DNA from 4 places in the Methylophilus luteus genome. Region 3 is predicted to be linked to each of the others. Evidence: predicted binding sites of a transcription regulator. Region 3 holds the regulator's gene; each other region holds the start of a gene.

Region 1 (2,206 bases), on a different contig from region 3:
GTAAAGCGATGCGCCAGCATACTTTTGCCGGTGCCGGGCGGGCCGCTCATCAATACACTGTGCTGTCCGGCGGCTGCCAGTTCCAGCGCGCGCTTGGCACGCAGCTGGCCTTTCACTTCGCGGTAATCTGCCAGCATGGGTGTTTCACTGTGGGTCTGCGCTGCTTGCTGCGGCAACGCCTGTTTGCCGGACAAATGCGCGCACACGGCAAGCAGGCTATCCGCTGCATAAATAGTCGCACCTTCGACCAGGCTGGCCTCGTATGCACTCTCTTGGGGCAGAATCGCGGCGCGGATATTGAGGCTGTCCTGGCGCAGCTGGTAAGTCATGGCCAGCGCGCCGCGTATAGGCCGTAGGGCGCCGGTGAGCGCCAGTTCACCGGCAATCACATAACTGGCTAAATGTTTTTTTGGCAGCTGGCCGGAAGCAGCCAGTATGCCCAGCGCGATCGGCAGATCATAGCGGCCACCTTCTTTGGGCAGGTCGGCAGGGGCAAGGTTGACAGTGATACGCCTGGCGGGGAATTCGAATTGCGCGGTTAGGATAGCGGCGCGCACGCGGTCTTTGCTCTCTTTGACCTCGGTTTCAGGCAAACCGACGATGGTAAAGCTGGGCAGGCCATTGGCGAGATGTACCTCTACCACGACTTCAGGTGCTTGCATGCCGCTCAGGGCGCGACTGTATAAAACGGCCAGACTCATGTTGCACTCCTGCTTAACGGAATGCTAACAATTGTAAATTATTTTTTACTTTCTGTTGCTTGTGCTTGTGTTTGTGCCTGTTCCAGGGCGCTGATCTTTTGTTCCAGGTCACGTAATTGTTGCTGGGTGCGGGCCAGCAAAGCCGACTGTATATCAAATTCCTCACGCGAAACAAGTTCCATTTTGGTGAGCACGCCCTGAATTAGTGCGTGAATATTAGCTTCAAGCTCTGAAATTGGGCTTGATTCTATTAATTGTTTGATTTTAAAAGATAATTCTTTGATTCTCTCGTTTGAAAACAGCATGGCACAGTGCTCCTTTTTGTTGGATTCTAGCATGTCTGGCCGCTGAATAGCCAGGTTTTAACCGCCATTTATTTGTATAAATCAATAAAAATCAATCACTTAAATAAGTATTGGTAGTTATATTTTAAAATAAATAATGTAACTATATGATTTTAAACAATTATATAGATTGGCACATGCTTTGCTTAGTCGTCAATGTTGTTTCATTCTCGTTTACAACAATTCGATCAAGACTTTTATAGAGAGAGGACTCATAGATGCGTCAATCTATTTTACTTACAGCAGTATTAGGCACCTTGTCACTGGCACAAGTTTCTTATGCAGCTGAAGCTGAAGAAAAAGCGCCAGCGGCTGTAGAAGCTAAATCGCCTTGGGCAGCGACAGCCAACATCGGCTTCGTGTCTGATTACTACGCGCGCGGTATTTCACAAAACTGGCACAAACCTTCTGTACAAGGTGGCCTGGACATTACGCACGACAGCGGCTTTTATGTCGGTGCCTGGGGTTCTAACGTCACACCTAACACTTTTCCTGATGCAACGGCTGAAGTCGATGTGTACGGTGGTTATAATGGTGCCGTACCTGGCGTCGAAGGTTTAGGCTACAGTGTCGGTTTGATCGGTTACCTGTATCCAGGTGGCTCATGGAAAAAATACAGAGGTTCTGCTTCTGTTGGACCAGATGGTGCAAACACAGTGTTAACACCACGTGGTGGCCGCTGGGATACCGCTGAAGTCAACTTTGGCCTGGCTTATGGCTGGGTAAGCGCCAAGTTGTCTGTGACCCTGACTGACTGGTTCGGTGCCGAGCGCGCGACCGGCTGGGATGGCAGCACCAAAGGCAGTACCTATTTTGAAGTGAACGCGAACTATCCATTGCCATGGTGGGACCTGACACTGGTTGGTCACGTTGGTCAATTGAATGTAAATGGTAAACTGGATACAACATTCTCCAGTGACGGCGGCACAAACTTGCCAAGCTCAAGTTTCTCAGGCGCTTCCAGCCCTGACTACACTGACTACAAGATCGGTTTGAGCAAAGCATTCAAGATCGGTGCTTCTGAAGGCTGGAACGGCGGTATCTACTACGTAGGCGCCAGCAATAAGCAGTACTGGGGCGAAAATGGTTACGGCGGTACCAGCTTTAACGGTAAAGGCGATAGCGTACGTGCACAAAGTAAAGATCTGAACGAAGGTCGTT
Region 2 (2,206 bases), on a different contig from region 3:
TCGTTGAAGAATTTCATGTAGTTGGGGTCCTCCCATTTTTTGCCTATGCCATTGTCGTAGTGGCCGAGGAAGCGGCCTTCTATCACTTCTTCCGGCGCATTGACATAAGCCTTGCCGGCGATCAGTTTGGCCACTTCAGGGCGGTTCTTGGTCGCGTCTATATAGCGGCAGGCCTCGAGTATGGCTTTGGTCAGTGCCAGCGCGGTATTCGGGTTTTTCGCAATAAAGTCGGCGCTGGTGCCCAGCACTTTTTCCGGGTGGTCGGTCCAGATATCCTGGCTGGTGGCTACCGTATAGCCTATCTTGTCGTAAATGGCGCGTGCGTTCCAGGGTTCGCCTACACAGTAGCCGTCCATATTGCCTATACGCATATTGGCCACCATCTGTGGCGGAGGCACCACTATGGTTTTCACATCTTTGACCGGGTTGATACCGTAATTGGCCAGCCAGTAATACAGCCACATGGCATGGGTGCCGGTAGGGAAAGTCTGGGCAAAGGTGAAGTCGCGGTTCTCGTTATCCAGCAGGCGTTTCAGGGTGCCGCCACTAGTGACGCCTTTTTCTTTCAACTGGTTGGCGAGTGTGATGCCCTGGCCGTTATGGTTGAGGGTCATCAGGATATTCATGTCTTTTTGCTGGCCGCCTATGCCCAGCTGTACGCCATAGATCAGGCCGTACAGCACATGGGCGGCATGCAGCTCGCCGTTGACCAGTTTATCGCGTACGCCGGCCCAGGAGGCTTCCTTGGACGGCACGATCTTGATGCCGTATTTTTTATCGAAGCCCATTTGTGCGGCCACCACGATAGGGGCACAGTCGGTGAGCGGGATAAAACCGACTTTCACTTCGGTGATCTCGGGCGCATCTGAACCAGCCGCCCAGGCCTGGCTGCGGATGGCAGACGGCACCATATTCATCATGGCGGCAGCACCAAATGCGCCGGCCATGGTATGCATAAAGAAATGACGGCGCTGGCTATCCACTGATTCGGGCTGAGGTGGTGTTGCGGGTTGTACCAGATCTTTTTTATCTGAACTGCTCATGTCTGCTCCCTTGAAAAAATAAATGAATATGGAAAATGAAAAACAAAAAAGGCGTCCTGATGGCATTGCTTGCGCGATACCATCAGGACGCCTTTGTCCTGGAAATCCATTTATTAAACTTCACACCCGGTCATACATCATAGCCATTATCGCCGTTGACAATGGCACCCGTTTCCGTGGTGCTTAAGTGTCATATAGCAAGCGGTATGCCAACTGCAAAAATAGTGAAAAAAAGCGGGTTTCAGAAAGAAAAACCCGCTGCAAGGGCGGTGCAAGGCCATTTAGCGCGCCAGGCATCGCACTTATTCAGTGCGCATGCACCATCAAATAGAGCAATCAGGAAGGGAGTTTTTGCTGGGTGAGTATGTTTTCAGCGACGTCTATGATCTTGCGTTTTTGCTCCATGGCCAGGTTGCGCATGGTCTTGTAGGCTTCCATCTCATCTATGCCCAGCTTGCTCATGAGCAGGCCTTTGGCGCGTTCTATCTGCTTGCGTTCTGACAGCGCTTTGCGCGTATCCGACAACTCGCTTTCCATATCGGCGATCTGGCGTGATTGCTGTTGCAGCAAGCTGATCATGGAAGCCATAGGGTAGGCTTGGGCGCTGTCATGCGCCTGAAAACTCAGCGCACTTTCGACCGGGATAGACAGATTAAAAAAGGTGCCATCCAGCGTGCTGGCTGGCGTAGCCTTGGCACTGATGGCCTGCAGGTATTCCTGGGTATATTCCAGGTCATGCCTGGCTTTGTGGGTCAAAACTTCCAACATGTCATGCATCTTCTGGATCAGCACGCACTGCAGTTGCCAGATGCTGGTCTGTTTTTGCGTGCACAGGTCGAACCAGATATCGGCATCACTGGGTTTCAGCGGCTGGTGGTCTTTTGCGGTGGTGAGCCTGGCCCGCAGTTGCTGGTGCTGGCGGTAGGGGGCGGTAGCCTGCAGCTTATCCCAGGCAGTGCGTAACTCCTGATTGCCGAACTGGCAGAATAACTCTATATGGCGGTCTTGCTGGTCTATCAGTTCCAGCAGGCGTTGCTGGTGCGCCTGCTGCACACTGCCGGAACCATAGATGTAAGAACCGACTGCGCGCTCCTGGCCGGCAAACTCCTTGGTCTGCACCAGGTTATACAAGGTGAGCAGGCAGGTGGAGATCTTGCTGTTGA
Region 3 (2,206 bases):
GCAAGCAAAGAAAAGTAACTCGCCTAGAGGCGAAAAAGAACGCTGAAACAGAGCGCAAAACTATCCAAACAAATACCGATTCTATGGCAATGGTTGCGCGGGAATAAATATGAAAAACCCCAGCTTCACTAAGGGCGTGTGTTTTTCCGGGCCCCTATCTGACGCGCCGAGTAGCGGAATCAAAATAAGGAGGAAGGGAGCGACTGTCTGAGCTCCGCAACAAGCCACAGTGTGTGTGGCTTGTCAGGGCGAGTTTCGCGACCGCTTATGCCTAAGTCCGGCAAAGCAACGGACGAAAGTCCTGAGGTGAGCAACGCAGGAAACAAGCGGATGCTAGGGTGCATTTCTTTTGGTTACGTTTTCTTTGTGCAAGCAAAGAAAAGTAACTCGCCTAGAGGCGAAAGAAAATGGTGAATCAGATCACTAAACCACCCAAAGAAATACCTAACTACAACTCCAGTAAGTGCATCACTCGCGCTGCACGGTCCGCACAGGTTGCGCTAGCCAAGTTGCGCACTCCTCAATGCCGAGGATAACACCGGCTATGCAGTGGCGTGATGCTGGGAAATTAAAGCGATTTGCGCAGATTAGCTGGCGGTATGCTCAATGACTCACGGTATTTGGCAATGGTACGCCGTGCCACCACTATGCCCTGTTGCGCCAGGGTATCGGTGATCTGGTTGTCAGAAAGCGGTTTTTTCTCGTTCTCTTCTGCCACCATTTGCTTGATCAGTGCGCGTATGGCGGTTGCCGAGCAGGAACCGCCAGCATCGGTAGCGACTGAGCTGCCAAAGAAGTATTTAAGCTCATAAACTCCGCGTGGAGTGAGCATGTACTTGTGGGTGGTGACGCGCGAAACAGTACTTTCATGCAGGTCTAACTCTTCGGCGATCTCACGCAGCACCAACGGTCGCATGGCGATATCGCCGTGCTCAAAGAAGTTACGCTGCCGGTCTACAATGGCTTGTGATACGCGCAATATGGTCGAGAAGCGTTGCTGGATATTCTTGATCATCCATTTGGCTTCCTGCATCTGGCTTTGCAGGTACTGGCCCGAGCTTTCACGGTTACGTTTGAGGATGTCGGCATACATCTGGTTGATGCGCAGTTTGGGGATCACGCCGTCGTTGAGGGTTGCTACCCAGATACCTTTGATCTTTTTCACCACCACATCGTGCTGGATAAAATGGTCATGGCTAAAGTTGGAGAACTCGCTGCCCGGCCGCGGGTTTTGCTGGCGTATCAGTTGCTGCGCGCCTTTGAGTGAGGCTTCATCGCAACTGAGCTGTTTGCGCAGCTTGATAAAATCTTTATTGGCCAGCAACGCCAGATGGTCTTTCACCAGCGCGATCGCAATTTTCAGGTAGGGCGTGCTGGCCGGCAGGGCCTGCAGTTGCAGCAACAGGCATTCGCGCAGGTCACGCGCACCTATGCCTATGGGGTCCAGGTTCTGGATCAGCTTGAGCGCTGTTTCCAGTTCCAGCAGGTCGACTTCTAGTTCCAGCGGCAGGTTGTCTACCACTTCCTGCAAGTCTTGCTCCAGGTAGCCGTCGTCATTGATGCTGTCCAGCAGCAGTTTGACCAGGCTCATGTCGCGGTGCGACAGGTGCGCCAGCTGTATCTGGTCTATCAGGTGCTCACGCAGGCTGATGCTGCTGGCGTCCTGGCGTGAAAAATCGCCGTCTTCATCGTCGGTATTGTTGCGGCCTGCCTCATCCCAGTTGCTGGTGCTGCCAAACTCGCCGTAATCGTCTTCAAACTCCGGCGGCGTGAATTCTTCATTCAGGTTGGGCAGTTCGCCTTCATTGCCGCTGAGGTCATCGCGCAACTCTTCGCGCAAGGTGTCGGCCGGCGAGGGGATATCCTGTTGGGTGGCGACATCAAATGAGCTGGCGTCTTCGACTTCTGCCTGTGCCGCTAACGGGGCGTCTGGCGTGTTGTCTTCAAACTCGCCTTCTTCATTATTGTCGGCCATCTCGAGCAAAGGGTTCTCCTGCAAGATGGCTTCCAGCTCCTGGCTCAGTTCCAGCGTCGACAGTTGCAACAGGCGGATAGACTGCTGCAGCTGCGGCGTCAGTGCCAGGTTTTGCGACATGCGTAATTGCAGGTTTTGCTTCATAAGGACTTACAGCCTAAAATTTTTGCCCAGATAGACTTCACGCACACCCTCATTCTGAATGATCTCATCGGGGGTGCCGGCCGCAAA
Region 4 (2,206 bases), on a different contig from region 3:
TTACCTGCAAACAGGTTCTTGCCATCTTTCCATACTGATTGGTGTACGTGCATGCCAGAACCGTTATCGCCAAACATAGGCTTAGGCATAAACGTTGCAGTTTTGCCGTAAGCATGTGCAGTGTTGTGCACTACGTACTTAAGGATCTGCGTCCAGTCAGCACGTTGTGTCAAGGTTGCAAATTTGGTACCGATCTCACATTGGCCAGCAGTCGCCACTTCATGGTGGTGCACTTCAACAGGCACGCCCAGCTCTTCCAGGGTCAATACCATGGCAGAACGGATGTCGTGCAATGAATCGACTGGAGGTACCGGGAAATAACCGCCTTTAACGCCTGGACGGTGGCCGGTATTGCCGCCTTCGAATTTTTCACCTGATGACCAGGCAGCTTCTTCGGAGTTGATCTTAACGAAACTACCACCCATGGTGGCATCCCATTGCACGCTGTCAAAAATGAAGAACTCTGGCTCTGGGCCAAAGTAGGCAGTGTCGCCCAGGCCGCTGGATTTCAGGTAGGCTTCTGCACGTTTAGCCAGGCTGCGCGGGTCGCGGTCATAACCTTTACCATCGGTAGGGTCAACCACATCACAAGTCAGCACCAGTGTCGGCTCGTCAAAAAACGGGTCTATGAAAGCAGTGTTTGCATCAGGCATCAGTTGCATGTCAGATGCCTGAATGCCTTTCCAGCCTGCGATGGAGGAACCGTCAAATGCATGACCTTCGGTAAATTTATCTTCGTCGAAGTGAGAAACTGGCACAGTCACGTGCTGCTCTTTACCTCTGGTGTCGGTAAAACGGAAATCGACAAATTTGATGTCATTTTCGGCAACCAATTTCATTACGTTTGCAACGGACATTACATTCTCCTCAATGAGCAAGGTCTAAATTTTAAGTTGCACACACAAAAAACGGGACATGTTGCGGATGTCCCGGAACGTGGGCAAATACAAATAATGATTCGGGATTATGGTTCACACTCAATCCCGCTAAATCTCAGAGTGTAATATTAGCAGGAAGCATGCCACCCAAAAATATGCATTTTACGTGGTTTACAGGTAACCTGCATAAAATAGTAAAAACGGATAGCACCATTTGTGTGCATTGCAACAAATAAGGCACAAAAATAGTGCATTCACGCTAGCCTTAGCATTCAAAGGTATACTCGCTACTTTATCAAGTCTGATCAATACTAAAGGTGTCATATTGAGTAATGTAGAAAATATTTTAGGCAGTGCCCAGGCACGCGGCACGCAAAATAACCTGCCCTACGCCGGAGCGCTCACGCCAGAAGAAACCTATCAACTGGTGAATGAAGGTCAGTCCGTGGTACTGGTGGATGTACGCTCGCGTGCAGAACTGGAACTGGTGGGTCGGGTGCCGCTAGCGACACATATCGAATGGGCCTTTTACCCGGGCATGGTGGCTAACCCTGATTTTGCCGCGCAGTTACAAGCGCAGGTCGATAAACAGAGCACCATCGTGTTCATGTGCCGTACCGGTGGCCGCAGCCACAATGCTGCCCTGCTGGCACAACAGCTAGGCTACGGCAAAGCTTACAATATGCTGCAAGGCTTTGAAGGCGACGCCAACGAGCACAAGCAGCGCACGCTGATCAACGGCTGGAAACACGCCGGATTGCCGTGGACTAATTAACTGGCAACTCGCCAACTGACAGCCGCACATGACCACTGAAAAATTCGCAGTGATTGGGCATCCAATCGAACACAGCAAATCGCCTTTGATACATCAGGCATTTGCCCGGCAGTTTGGCAAAACAATGACCTACGAAAAGCTGCTGGCACCGCTGGATGGCTTTGCCGCAACGATTAAACAGTTGCAGCTAGAGGGCTACCGGGGAGTGAATGTGACCGTGCCATTCAAATTTGAAGCATTTGAGGTCAGCCAGACGCTTTCAGAGCGCGCAACTGCCGCTGGTGCAGTCAATACCTTGAGTTTTCAGGGCGGGCATATCAGCGGCGATAACACCGATGGCTGCGGTCTGGTCAATGATATCCTCAAGCACTGGCAGCGCACCATTGATGGCCAGAAAGTATTATTGCTGGGCGCAGGCGGTGCCGCACAAGGCGTGATATTGCCGCTATTGGCCCAACAGCCCGCGGTGCTGACGGTGGCAAATCGCAGCCTGGACAAAGCACAAGCGATGGTTGATTGCTTTAAGGCAGATGCACAGTTGCACCAGGTCAGC

What was found. Region 3 encodes sigma-54, which starts transcription at its own class of promoters, with help from an activator protein. Its sites were predicted from a motif close to TGGCACNNTTCCTGCT; they were not measured.
Region 1: ACFQ1Z_RS13675 (TorF family putative porin) is a predicted target of sigma-54. The motif match lies at 1,177-1,192, and genes of this name have one in related genera.
Region 2: ACFQ1Z_RS00680 (CmpA/NrtA family ABC transporter substrate-binding protein) is a predicted target of sigma-54. The motif match lies at 1,240-1,255, and genes of this name have one in related genera.
Region 4: glnA (type I glutamate--ammonia ligase) is a predicted target of sigma-54. The motif match lies at 1,009-1,024, and genes of this name have one in related genera.

The regions. Positions count from the first base shown of each region.
Region 1 is NZ_JBHTKB010000003.1:286,843-289,048, forward strand. It holds gene ACFQ1Z_RS13665 (YifB family Mg chelatase-like AAA ATPase) at 1-701, opposite strand, end outside; gene ACFQ1Z_RS13670 (accessory factor UbiK family protein) at 740-1,039, opposite strand; gene ACFQ1Z_RS13675 (TorF family putative porin) at 1,264-2,206, shown strand, end outside.
Region 2 is NZ_JBHTKB010000001.1:154,400-156,605, forward strand. It holds gene ACFQ1Z_RS00680 (CmpA/NrtA family ABC transporter substrate-binding protein) at 1-1,043, opposite strand, end outside; gene ACFQ1Z_RS00685 (nitrate- and nitrite sensing domain-containing protein) at 1,380-2,206, opposite strand, start outside.
Region 3 is NZ_JBHTKB010000002.1:895-3,100, forward strand. It holds gene ACFQ1Z_RS09500 (RNA polymerase factor sigma-54) at 569-2,119, opposite strand; gene lptB (LPS export ABC transporter ATP-binding protein) at 2,126-2,206, opposite strand, start outside.
Region 4 is NZ_JBHTKB010000003.1:8,929-11,134, reverse strand. It holds gene glnA (type I glutamate--ammonia ligase) at 1-857, opposite strand, end outside; gene ACFQ1Z_RS12425 (rhodanese-like domain-containing protein) at 1,204-1,653, shown strand; gene aroE (shikimate dehydrogenase) at 1,682-2,206, shown strand, end outside.